DNA from 3 places in the Ruminococcus sp. 1001136sp1 genome. Region 3 is predicted to be linked to each of the others. Evidence: riboswitches for the same ligand, from Rfam matches in the RefSeq annotation. Region 3 holds a riboswitch; each other region holds the start of a gene.

Region 1 (4,294 bases), on a different contig from region 3:
TTCAGCTTAATTCTGACGAAACTGTTTATATAGAGTACGGAGCAGTTGTAAGTGGAAGAATCTATTCCAGAATGGCAGACAGAGTCCGTATTCTGGGAAACGGAATCCTGTATGGAGGAAACTGGCATGCATGGGATGAAAATGGTGCAGAGCAGCTGATCGTTCCTGTATTGGGTGAGGACATTGAAATACGCGGAATCACACTTCTGGATGGTGGTTCCTGGCATATTGTTCCGGTTGCATGTAAAAATGTTCTGATTGAAGATGTAAATGTTCTGGGAAAAGTGATCACAGGAGATGGCGTCGATATAGTCGGATGTGAGAATGTAGTGCTTCGTAATTGCTTTATAAGGGCAAATGATGATTGTATATCTATTAAGGCTGTGGAATTCCAGGATCCGTCAGGCTGCACAGATGTGAGACATATCCTTGTTGAGGATTGCCTGTTCTGGAATGCAGAATTTGGAAACACACTTGAAATCGGATATGAAACCAGATGTGACGAAATTACAGATGTTGTTTTCAGAAATTGTGATGTTGTACATTGCCAGTATGAGGGCAATCAGTCAGGTGGAGTACTGACAATTCATAACGCTGACCGTGCCCATGTACATGATATTGTTTATGAAAACATCCGAATTGAAGATGCCCAGGAAAAATTTATTGATATTAAAACTCTTGATTCCAAGTATTCACGAGACAGGGAAAGAGGCATGGTAAATGATATTTTCTTTAAAAATATTGAAATTACAGAAGGCACTTTTCCAGTATCCATTATACGTGGCTTTGAGATGAAAAATGAAGTGTGCAGACCTCATGGCTTTTATTTTGACAATGTGGTAATTCATGGAGAAAAGGTGATGTCACCTGGTGAATTACACATGGTTGTGGAATTGTCAGATGAACTGAAATTCCAGTAAAAGGAATTAACAAAGGAGATGGAAGAAAGCATGGATATTTTGCTTGTCGGAACCTATACACAGCATGATGCCCCTGCTGTATTGGAGAAGCAGGAGCTTGGAAAAGGTATCTATCTGATTCCGTATAATGAGATCCTGGGAGATGTTGCAGGAACTCCTCTTATCATACAAATGCAGAATCCTTCCTGGATTTGTCTGGTGAAGAACCGGCTTTTTGCGGTAAGTGAAAGTGAAGATGCTGCGGAAATTGTGGAATATGAAGTAGGGGTTCAGGAAGAAAGGCTTACAGCAGAGAAAAAGGAAGGTCTTCAGATGCCTGGAAAAGCATCCTGTCATATTGAAAAGGATGAAAAATCTGAAAAGGGCTGATTCCAATACGATCGCAGTTATAATAAAAGAAATCAGCAACTCATACTGGGGTGTTATGCTTCATGTATTGGAGCGGGAAGTCCGTGACAGGAAATATTGCCTGGTATTGCAGAATGTAGCAGATGATGAAGACGAAGTTGAGCTTGCCCTTCAGCTGGAAAAAGAGAAAAAAGTCAAAGGAATCATATTTCTTGGAGGTATGTATAATTATGACGAGTCAAGGCTGAGAATGCTGAGAGTTCCGTATGTGATCAGTGGTTCCGGAAAAACAGTTCCGGAGGATACAGGAACTTATCCTAAAAGTGCCCTTGTGACGACTGATACAGAGATTGAGAGCCAGAGTATGGTTGATTATCTGTGCAGCTGCGGACATAAAAGGATCGCCTTTATTACTTCCGGAGATGAAGGTCTTGGAAGATGCCATCTCAATGGCTATAAAAGGTCACTGGAAAAAAATGGACTGGAGTATGATGAGAAGCTTATAATTCGTTTAAAACCAGGTAAAAGAATCTATACGATTGAGAATGGTTATAACTGTACCTGTGAGCTTTTGAAATCGGGGGTGGATTTTTCCTGTATTTATGCAATTTCAGATACTCTGGCGGTAGGCGCCTGCAGAGCAATTATTGACAGCGGCAAAAGAGTACCGGAGGATTATTGTGTGGCAGGAGCAGATGGTCAGGACATTGCGGAATATTATCATCCATCCATCACCACATTGAAATATCCAAGAGTGGAAACTGCCCTGCAGAGCGTCCGTACCTTGTTTGATCTGATCGACCGGAAAAAGGTAGTGAAACGGCAAATACTGAGCGGAACTCTTATAGAGCGGGAGTCTACACGCAAGCTGTAAGGTGTGTTTGTTGCTATCCATTACATCGAAAAGGAATCTGTGAAAATATTTGAGAAGGATTATCATGCGTTACGATCCGCTCAGATATTTTTACAGATTTTTTTGTTTTCGTACTTTTTAGACGGATTTTTGTAAGTTTTAACAAGGGAATTCCGTTGACAAAAGTGACAGTTTGCTTTATTATAAGAAGTGAATAAAAGGCAAACCTGTTGAAAGACAGGGACGCAAAGCCAAGGGTCTAAGGTCTCAAGACTATGACAGCCGGTTGCCGCATTGATATTGATTAGGTAATGTAATATGACAGGAGACGTGGTTCTTCTGTTTGTGGCGACCGTTTATTTAATCTGATAAACGGTTTTTTTATTTCCACAAACTGATGGGACTGATAGTTTCCAGATAGCGGCAAGTCAGTTACATTATGGTTCAAGAAAGGTGTGTTATTTATGAAAGGAAAGAAATTAACAGAGTGGCTCGCAAATAAAAAAGTTGTTTCCAGTTGTGCTGCTATAGCATTGGCAGCAGTGATCGGCGGCGTTTCATTATTCTCAGGAACAGGAGAAACACCTGAATTCCCCAGTTACACAGATCCGATCATGGAGACTTCCATCATAGAAGATGAAACTCCACTGGCTTCCCAGCCGAAGACTACTGTGAAGACTACCTCCAGTACCAAGACAACCAGGAAGACTGTTAAATTAAAAAAGGCTTCCAAGAAGAGCTACACCAAGAAACTGAAAACTAAAACAAAAGTAACCAATAAAACAAATAAATCCGGTAATACAACAGTAGATACCAAGACAACCGTTGTTACCAAAGCAACAGCGAAATACACCAAGAAATCCAAAAAGAAAGTTGTTACATCCAAGATCACAACAACTGTTCAGACAACAACTACACAGCAGGTATCAATTGACAATGAGACCGCTGTAAGCACTACTTCTTCTGGTGCTTCCGCTGCCCAGGTAACTGCAGCAGCAAGCTCTTCACAGAACCAGAGCAAACACGAGGAAAATGTAGCAAGTGTTGCAGGCAAGATGGACAATCGTGTAATTGCAGCATATCAGCAGCTGGGATTTAAGCTTGTTGTTGATCCATCCGTCAACTATTCAGGATATTTTGATGCAAGATCAAGATCTATTACAATGAAGCAGATTGATGATTCTGTTTATCATGAGCTGGGTCATTTCCTTGCATTTATCGCAGGAAATGCAGATAAGACAGCAAGCTTCCAGAGCATTTTTGCAGCTGAGAAGGCAAATGTTACAGCTTTTAATAAAGCCTATGTAACACAGAATGCTTCCGAATATTTTGCAGAATCTGTTAAGGATTACATCCTGAACAATGCTTCCCTGAAGAGTAGCAGACCACAGACTTATGCAGCTGTTCAGAATGCACTGAATCAGATTACAGATGCACAGATCGCTAAGATCCAGAAGATTTATGGAGCGTTCTGGAACTAATGATTTTAAAGATGACCGGCACCCGGAGAAATATCTCCGGGTGTTTTACTGTGGATACCACAGGCGCGGGAAAATAGTGTTTTATAAAAAGGTAAGTGACAGATAGTACTTACCTTTTTGTCACCGGGAGAGCCGTAATCTTATATATGTCGAGTTACTGTTCACTGGTAACATTCCGCGAGGTGTTTTTTGTGAACAAAATTCACAGAAAACCCGAGAATTAAGTTTGCGCAGCAAACGCTACTTCTTGTGCTTGTCACAAGAAGGTTCGTCTTTCTGTGCATCGCGAAGCGTGTTACTGGTCACGGAGTGAACAGTAACTATGTCGAAGAGTCTGGATATGTGTCGACAGAAAATTCTTGCAATGAAAAACCTTAGGTGTGTATAATACAAAACAAAGGTTATCACTTTCTTGCAGGCAGGGATAGATATATTGGGGTCACTGGTCCTAAGTGAACAGTAATATATATTTGGAATGGATGTAGACACGGCGCCTGAAATGTGTTAGAATCAACTTTAATAAGTTTTTTGAAGGATGTTTTTATAATTCAGTATATAGCTTCTGTCTAATCAGACATTTGTATCCCGTTAAATCAAAATTGAAATGTGTTTTAGAATTGTATTAGTCGAAGAGGTAGATGATTGATGAAAGAAAAGTATGAATCATTATCCCTGGCTACGCTGAAAGACTT
Region 2 (4,294 bases), on a different contig from region 3:
AGGATATCCAGCTACAATAACAACTAAATCATCTCTATGATCTTCCATTCCTTTAAGCAACGTATCTACAGCTTCATATCCATAATCATTTTCACCTTTATTTGCAGTCAAAGAATACGCTTCATCTATAAATAAAATACCTCCAAGAGATTTTTGTATTACATCTTGTACTTTCAACGCAGTTTGCCCGACATATCCACCTACTAATCCAGATCGATCTACTTCTACTAAATGACCCTTTGATAATATTCCCAACTTGCAATATATCTTTGCCAGTAATCGAGCTACAGTAGTTTTTCCTGTTCCTGGATTTCCTGAAAACACTAAATGCAACGACATTGGAGTTTGCACCATACCTCTTTCTTCTCGTATTTTTCTAATTTGTAACAAATTAATTAATGAATTTACATCCTTCTTGACATTTTCTAACCCTATTAACGAATTAAGCTCGTGCAAAAGTTCTGGAAGAGTTAATTCTTCGTCTTTGGTGTAATTTTGCTCTTCTTGTTTCTTATCAAAAGTCTGTGTAAATTTACTTTTGCCAATTATTAGACTTTCAAAAGTAATGACACCATTATAATGTAATTCTCTCTGAATATAATTACGCAAATTTTCAAGATAAACCGTCAAAGTGTCAATCTCTTTTTCACTAACGTTTTCATCACATGCTAATAATTCTTTTCCAAACGCCTCATATGTTTGATACATTAATACACTCACAAACGAATACGATTCATTATTTTGCTGCGATAATAAAGTATTATCAATTTTTACAAATAGTTGGATTATTGCTGGGATTTTTTTTCCAAAATTTTCATCATTAATTTTGTTACTTATAATAAAATCTTTTATGTATTCTGCCGATAAATTAAAATCAAAATAATTATTTATCATTTCAACTTCTTCTGAAGCAATATCTCTATCTGCTCCAGCCAAATAAATCATATACACCAATAATTCTATTCGTAAAGCTTCTTTAGTAGATGTGTCGCCCATTTGTTTCATTCCAAGTCCAGCATTATCCAAAGAATCAGCTAATGAATACATATTATTTATAACTTTTTGTAAATCTTCATTTAAATCTGCTCTTATCATATCTGAAATCTCCACCTCTTTTACTTCTGGTTTTTTCGGGATCAAATATGAATAATCTTTTTTTCTGCTTGCAAAGTAGAAATAAATCTCTGCTCTATTAAAGTCATCTAAAGAATAAAATTTTATTTTTCGCCAATCTTCCTCTTTATCAGTAGGTACAATATAAACAATCAATTTATCACTATCATCATATATTTTCAATTCATCATGTATATTTGTATATATAAGGTGATATTCAGATCTTCCTGGTATTATTTCAAGATTCAAACGATATGCATTTCTTTTATTCTCCATAGCAGAATAAGTCATACCTTTATCATCGTTATCTTCCACAAAGAAAGATAAAGGACCAGAAACAGACTCTACACGTTTGTCAAAATTATCATAGTATGAAACTTCTGCATATCCTAATTCCATTTTTTTTACTGTATCATACGCAAAATAATCCAAAAATATTTTCTTATTCCAGTCATTAACCATTAAGCTAGTAAATTCATAACAACCTTCATACGGTTTTCTTGATCCAAACATCTGCTCTCTCCTCAAAATAAAAGCACTACTCACCGGAATACACTTCAGGCAAGTAATGCTCTCTTCACGTTCAATTGCAACTGGCTACCATTTTACAGGCCCTATAGCTTTGCGCCACCAGGTTTCCCCGGCTTTGCCCCTTATTCAGTTATCTATGAGGAAAATTATACGCTTATGGTATAGAAAAGTCAACTAATTAAACACATAATCCACCAAATAAAATCCAATTATATAGTATTATTTTACAGAAAGGGGATTTGATATGGTTGATTTTGGTAACAATTTAAAAACTCTTCGTTTACAAAATGGATTCACCCAAGCACAAGTTGCACAAAAACTTGGTGTAACAAAATCTGTTATAAGCGCCTACGAAACAGGACTTAGATTGCCCTCTTATGATATACTGATTAATATTTCCAAAATCTTCAGAGTGTCAACAGACTATTTACTTGGATTAGAGAACATCCGGGAACTGGATTTATCCGGTCTAACCGAAGAAGAAATTCAAGCATTACTTAATTTGATAAAAGCAATGAAACGTAGAAAATGATATAAAGCTATCGGGTATTGTCTGATCCGGTAGCTTTTTGTTGTATTCTGACTGAAATGGTTTTATACTGGTTTTATAAGATTTGCTACATATCTCCAGCCATAATCAGAATACAAAATGCACATTCAAAGTCCAAAAGATAATGTAATATGGCAATACTGTAAATGATTACTAAAATTTATTTTCCTGTATACCTAAAATAAACTGGTATACTGATAATCTTGTTTTATTAGAGGATAATCATGTTAATTTTAAATGTATTAGATCGTATATTTTATTTTATATTTCCAATATCTATTTTTACTACACTTATTATCCAAACAATAGAAAATTTATTGAAGCCATCTAAAAATAATGCCAAAATAAATGCTCCAAACAATAGCAGTCAAAAATTCACTTGGAAAAATCACATAGAGTCAGCAATTTCCATTTCAGCAATCCTTATAATTGCTGCACCAGTCCTATTGATTTGGATAAAAAGAATTCAAAATCTATATTGGCTAATTGCTATTATTTCAATACCCATATGTATAAAAGGAATTGTCACTTTCTGTCACGCAATTGGAATTATAAAAAAAGTAGTAATATCAAATGATATTGGCAAGTTATCCTCTATTGAATGGACTGCAATTAATATATTAGCATATACAATATGGTTTTTAAATATACAGAATATTTTTAAAATTTTACTAAAGGAACTATATGAAACTACTAATGTTTATATGTCGGACATGTTAATAGCCTTGTCCCATATTATATTATTCTCTCTGTATATTTTTATCCTTTGCGCTTTACTTTCAGAATTACTAATTAATATTATAGGTGTTCTAAAAAAATTATATATCAAATTATTATTGAAAAATAAGATAACAGATTTTGAACAATACTGGATAAATAAAATTGAAGAAACTCCCAAATTAAAATCAACTCTTATTTTTCAATGGGAACTAATTGGAAGACAGCCGTACTTTATACATTGGATCCGATACATTTTATTACCAATTACGTTTATTTTTGATAGTTTTCTTGCACTTATTAATATATCCCTTTCATCAATTAGTTCTTCTATTGGTTTGCTTAGTCTCTTAATAAGAATGTTGAGGAAAGCTCTAAAACAAATGCTAAACTGGTTATTAAATCTTTCAGATAAAAGAATAATTGCAATTTCATTTCGTATCTCACTTATAATGGCTTTAGTATGTACTGTTGTTTTTAACCGTTATCAACCTATATTCAGAATGCAAGAAGCTAGTACAGCTGTTCTCGAATTTATAGCTAGTGCAATAATTATCCCTATTATCTTTGAATGGATTAGTTCTTTCAAAAATAATCTTGTAAATAATGCTAAAGCTTCATAATAGGCTTATCTATTGTTACAGAGCATACCGCCACATATGCTCTTTTGTTATATGAAACCGGGACTGATGCTGTTTTGGAATCAACCTTCCCGGGAATATTATATATCAGCCACACAGAGCCACGATAAACCCAAGGCGATACAGTATAAAAATCACCCCTTGCAAACCCTTTATTTTACTGGCTTTTCAAAGAGTCAAAATTCAACCATTTGTTATCGCCAAGATGTAAGAAAAAATAAGGCTTTGTGGGGTATTAAAAGAATGACTAGTAGTCATTTTGTGTTAATTTTTTAACATTCCATTTTATATGAACCCATAAAAAATATGGGAAAATACGATATCTCCGCGATACCATATTTTAATTGACTTCGTGCGCAATCCCTTATAAATACTGCTATCTCAACATTTCAAAATGTGATTATATCGTTATTTTTTTAACAATATATATTTAAAGGTGGAAGGGGGGGACTTTTTACTAGCCATAAAAGCACTACCACTGCTCCCCAGGGGGGGGGTACTTATAAACTCTGGAATTTTTACATGCCCCGGTCAGATACATGGCGGTATATAAACCAAAAATTATTTTCCAATCTGGCAACAGAGCGAAAAAATAGGGCATACCAGATAATATCCAGTATACCCTATATGTATTACTTAACTTTCACTTTACACTTCTTTGTAATTTTTCCAGACTTAATCGTAATAGTTGCAGTGCCTTTCTTTTTACCTGTTATTTTTCCATATTTACTAACAATCGCAA
Region 3 (4,294 bases):
CAATACTGGTGCATCATTGGTTGGAAAAATATTCCCCACAAAATGTTTATACCGGATTCGTTGATCTATAGCATACTTTTAATCTCCCTGATTACACTTTCCCCCGTCAATGGTTTTGCAATATGTTTATTTATTCCTGCCTTTTTGCTGCGCTCCACATCATCCTGAAAAGCATTTGCAGACATGGCTACAATAGGGATAAGTTTTGCATCAGGACGATTCATTGCACGAATCTGTCTTGCTGCTTCCAGACCATCCATAACCGGCATCATGATATCCATTAATATCAGATCATATTCTCCCGGCTTTGACCGGGCAAAAATATCCACTGCCTCTTTTCCATTCCATGCACAGCGAACTAGCATGCTCTCATTTTCCAATATAAATTGTGCAATTTCCATATTCAATTCATTATCTTCAACAAGAAGTGCTCTTTTCCCTTTCAGTGAAACATTCTCAACGGATGATTCTGGCATTTTTGATTCTCTGTCTGAGGAAATCTGGAACGGCAATGTAATCACAAATGAAGTTCCCTCATCCACTTTACTGGTAAAACAAATCTGTCCTCCCATCAGTTTTACTAACTGGTTGACAATCGTCATTCCCAGACCAGTTCCCATATTTGCTTTCTGTTCCAGTCTGTTCTCCTGTGTAAAAGGTTCAAACAAATGCTCCTGAAACTCTTCACTCATCCCAATTCCATTATCTGTACAGGTAAATTCGAATACTGCGGTCCGGTCATCTGAACTGATTTCCTGGCAGCCAACAATAATCTTACCACCCACATGATTATAATTTACTGCATTACTTCCTATATTCTGCAGGATCTGCTGAAGATGAAGAGGACTTCCAACCAATTGATTATGTATGATATTGACAGCTCCCAGGTTCAGTGAAATTCCCTTTTCATGTCCCTGCATCTCAACAATACCAGTTGATTCCCCCAACACCTTGCGTAAATCGAAAGTTTTTTCTTCCAGCTGCAAGGTTCCGGATTCCATTTTATTCATATCCAGGATATCATTCACAAGATTCAGAAGAAATCCAGATGCTGTCAAGACCTTATCTCTGCACTCCTGCTGTTTTTGCAGATCTCCCGGAAAATGGTTTGCAATCTGCGTAATTCCACGGATTCCATTGATTGGAGTCCGGATATCATGACTCATTCGTCTGAGAAAATCAGTTTTTGAAATATTCGCTTTTTCCGCTTCCTGAGCGATCTTTTTTAACTGTTCCTGATATTCGAACTCCTGCTTTTTTTCTTCCGTAATGTCACGTGCTACATAAAGCACCTCCGTAACAGTTCCGTTTGCATCACGCTGCTTCACAATGAATCGTCCCATATGCCAGTGCCCATCTGTAGCAAGATATTCTCTCGCAATCGTCTCTTCCTGCTGCAGCCTGGCTGCCAGCGTTGTAACCTCAAAAAACTCCCGCATGGTTTTCTGATCCTCTCTGGAAACAACACTTTTCCGTGCGGTACGAAATGCTTCTGAAGCACATCCGTGACTACCTGTCAACCGATGCATTACCTTGCCCCCGACAACTTCTTCAAAACTGTCTGTTCGTAGATCCATAGAATAAATCGTCCAGTAAATCTTTGAAATTGCGGATATGACCGCATTGCTTTCCTGTGCTTCTTTTAGTGATTTTTTCAGAGTAACATTTTCAGAAATATCAAGGAATGTTGTTAGTATTGTTTTTTTTCCGTCTGATGTATAAAAAATTTCCGTCTTCGCAATCGCCGGTGTCAGATGTCCCTTTCCGTCAGGGATTACACATTCATAAGAAACAGCTCCGTCATGGTATCGCATATCCATCAGTTTCTCAATTACATTTTGATTTAAATAGGACACAGCCCCTATGAGTCTGCCCAGATTTTCCTGTGCTTCCTCAATTGTCTCCACTCCATAGATACGCATAGCTTCTGCATTCATATGGACAATCTCATGCTCTGGCAAGGTATAGGACAGCACTCCAACACTTATCGTATCCAGAAGCTCTTTATAATAAGAAATCTGGTTTTTGTTTTCATCCTTTAAATGCTGGTTCTGTTGCAGCAATCGGTTCTCCAGAAGTTTTTCTTTTTCAAAATGGACAATATTTCCTGCTTCCTGATGGTAACCAACAAGCCTGATCATGTTGTCTGGAGATGGGACTCTCCTTCCTGTGCAGCGTATATAAATGACTCCTTTTACAGGATGCATATAACGGTAAACAGCTTCTGATTCATGGCTTTTCAGTTCTTCCATGTAATCCCAGAAGCACTCCCTCTCCTGCGGATAAATATGTTCTGCCACATACTCCATACATTTTTCCGGAGACAGATCTTCTGTAATTCCAAACAGTTCATCTGTGATTTCATCTGTATACAGTCTTGTCTTTTTTCCTTTTTCAGACTCTACTTTCCAGAATCCGGAGTTTCCAGCCTGAAAATATGCCTGTATATCCTCATCGTTCAACTTTATCATAAACATGTCCCTCTCGAATAATATCTTTAGATATACAAATTAAAAGCACTGCCAAACAGACAGTGCATCTCATTTCATGCAACTGGCTGCCATTTTACAGGCCCTGTAGCTTTGCGTCCCAGACTTTCAGCTGGTTTGCCGATTTCCTTATTATAACTTTTAAAATTATGCAAAAAACTGATTTTATTATACTCTCTTACTCCACTTTGCACAAGGAAAATATCACAGCTTTAATGCTAAAAAAAAGAACAGTCGATACATATACTCGAACTGTTCTCCTACCTCCAAAGTCCACGCAGCATTGACATCACTTGAAGTATACGCATAAAAATATTAAGATACTTTCGTTTCCGCAAATATTATTTTCGCTTATGTTATTTTTGGACTTGGAAATATATAAATAATAAAATCAATCTCTCGGCTAAGATCACCGGCTGGATATTTCAGTTTTTCAAATTTTCCAATCAGTTCTGCTACAACAAGTATGTCCCTCATAATTTTTCTGTCGATATGGTATATCGAATGATTTTAAATGATGGTTTGAAGTGGATTGCTGAATACATACCTTATTGTACGGATCCACAAAAACCAGATAGTAAAGCTTCAATCAATATCCGCAAAAATTTCTGCCAGCGCCATACTGATATTCGGGAATTCTTTTAATGTGATTACGGTATCTGCATTATAATGCGCTTCCTCTGGATCATCCTGAAGAATATAACTATAGTTCAACTTATAACTTCCATCTTCCAGGTAGTAGATTTCAACTGCTCTTTCTCTAGGTGACACGATCCAATATTCTTCTACCCCAGCTTTCTGGTATATTTCTTTCTTGTCTGTTTTATCACGCAATGCAGTAGCCGGGCTAAGTGTTTCTACTATAAATTTAGGCACGCCAGAATAGGCACCGCCTTTTAAGTGTTTCCGTTCACACACAATCATAACATCCGGGATTACATAATCATCATTTATTTCAGGATGGTATTTGTAATCCAAGTTCTCAATGAATGCCAGACAAATACTTCCCTGCAGTTTTCCAGATATAATCCGGTATATATTTCCGTTTACGATACCATGCTGATAATTTGGTGATGGCGACATATCATAAATGACACCATTTATTTTCTCTTCCTTTTTGTATTCTTCCTTAAATAATGGCATATACGTTCCCTCCAAATCTATAATTCGTATCTTTGTCTGGCATTTATGTTTTGCAATGATTCCTATCAGCAACCTTTGTTTTTATTATAGCGGATTTTTTCCTGTAATACAATGCGTTTTCAAATGCTTGATAAAACCTGCAAAATAAGGGTTACTGTTCACTCCGTTCACAGTAACACGCTTCGCGATGCACAGAAATCATGCATTCGCATGATTTCGCGCCGCACTTCTCGAGTTTTCTGTGAACTACGTTCACAAAAACACCTCGCGGAATGTCACCAGCGAACAGTAACAAATAAGGAAACAAAGGCAGACGAAGAAGTTTTTTGCCAGATTAATGCGTTTGGCTTTATCCGGCTCTTTCACCGTCACCTTTCAAATAAAAACACTTTTTCGCGACAGAACATTTTATTCAAACTCAATTTTCCGATAAAGCCGGAACTTTTTAACCGCCAGAAGGGCAAAGATCAAAAATATCGGGAACAGATAGCCGATCAGGTTCCATCTGCTGTTTGCTGTGATCAGTATATTATAAATCCCATGGAAAACCACACATGCCCCAAGCGCCCCGATCGTGCCAGTGACCATGATCCATTTTTTCTGAAACACATAGGCGATTCCGCAGCCAAGTGCAATTCCGCACAAAAGATGAAGGGAACCAG

Evidence for each region. A riboswitch is a leader RNA that binds a small molecule or an ion and turns the genes downstream of it on or off. The one in region 3 is predicted to bind cyclic di-GMP.
Region 1: another riboswitch for cyclic di-GMP. It lies ahead of ABHC48_RS08535 (hypothetical protein); the one in region 3 lies ahead of ABHC48_RS19365 (ATP-binding protein).
Region 2: another riboswitch for cyclic di-GMP. It lies ahead of ABHC48_RS20140 (AAA family ATPase); the one in region 3 lies ahead of ABHC48_RS19365 (ATP-binding protein).

What each region holds. Positions count from the first base shown of each region.
Region 1 is NZ_JBDPGY010000008.1:41,914-46,207, reverse strand. It holds gene ABHC48_RS08550 (glycosyl hydrolase family 28 protein) at 1-920, shown strand, start outside; gene ABHC48_RS08545 (beta-propeller fold lactonase family protein) at 951-1,289, shown strand; gene ABHC48_RS08540 (substrate-binding domain-containing protein) at 1,267-2,142, shown strand; cyclic di-GMP riboswitch class I at 2,332-2,415, shown strand; gene ABHC48_RS08535 (hypothetical protein) at 2,586-3,602, shown strand; gene rho (transcription termination factor Rho) at 4,248-4,294, shown strand, end outside.
Region 2 is NZ_JBDPGY010000043.1:1,937-6,230, reverse strand. It holds gene ABHC48_RS20140 (AAA family ATPase) at 1-1,626, opposite strand, end outside; cyclic di-GMP riboswitch class I at 1,699-1,774, opposite strand; gene ABHC48_RS20135 (helix-turn-helix transcriptional regulator) at 1,889-2,176, shown strand; gene ABHC48_RS20130 (hypothetical protein) at 2,419-3,534, shown strand; partial or broken gene ABHC48_RS20125 (Ig-like domain-containing protein) at 4,185-4,294, opposite strand, start outside.
Region 3 is NZ_JBDPGY010000034.1:16,424-20,717, reverse strand. It holds gene ABHC48_RS19365 (ATP-binding protein) at 66-2,471, opposite strand; cyclic di-GMP riboswitch class I at 2,546-2,621, opposite strand; gene ABHC48_RS19360 (Uma2 family endonuclease) at 3,075-3,632, opposite strand; gene ABHC48_RS19355 (PrsW family glutamic-type intramembrane protease) at 4,041-4,294, opposite strand, start outside.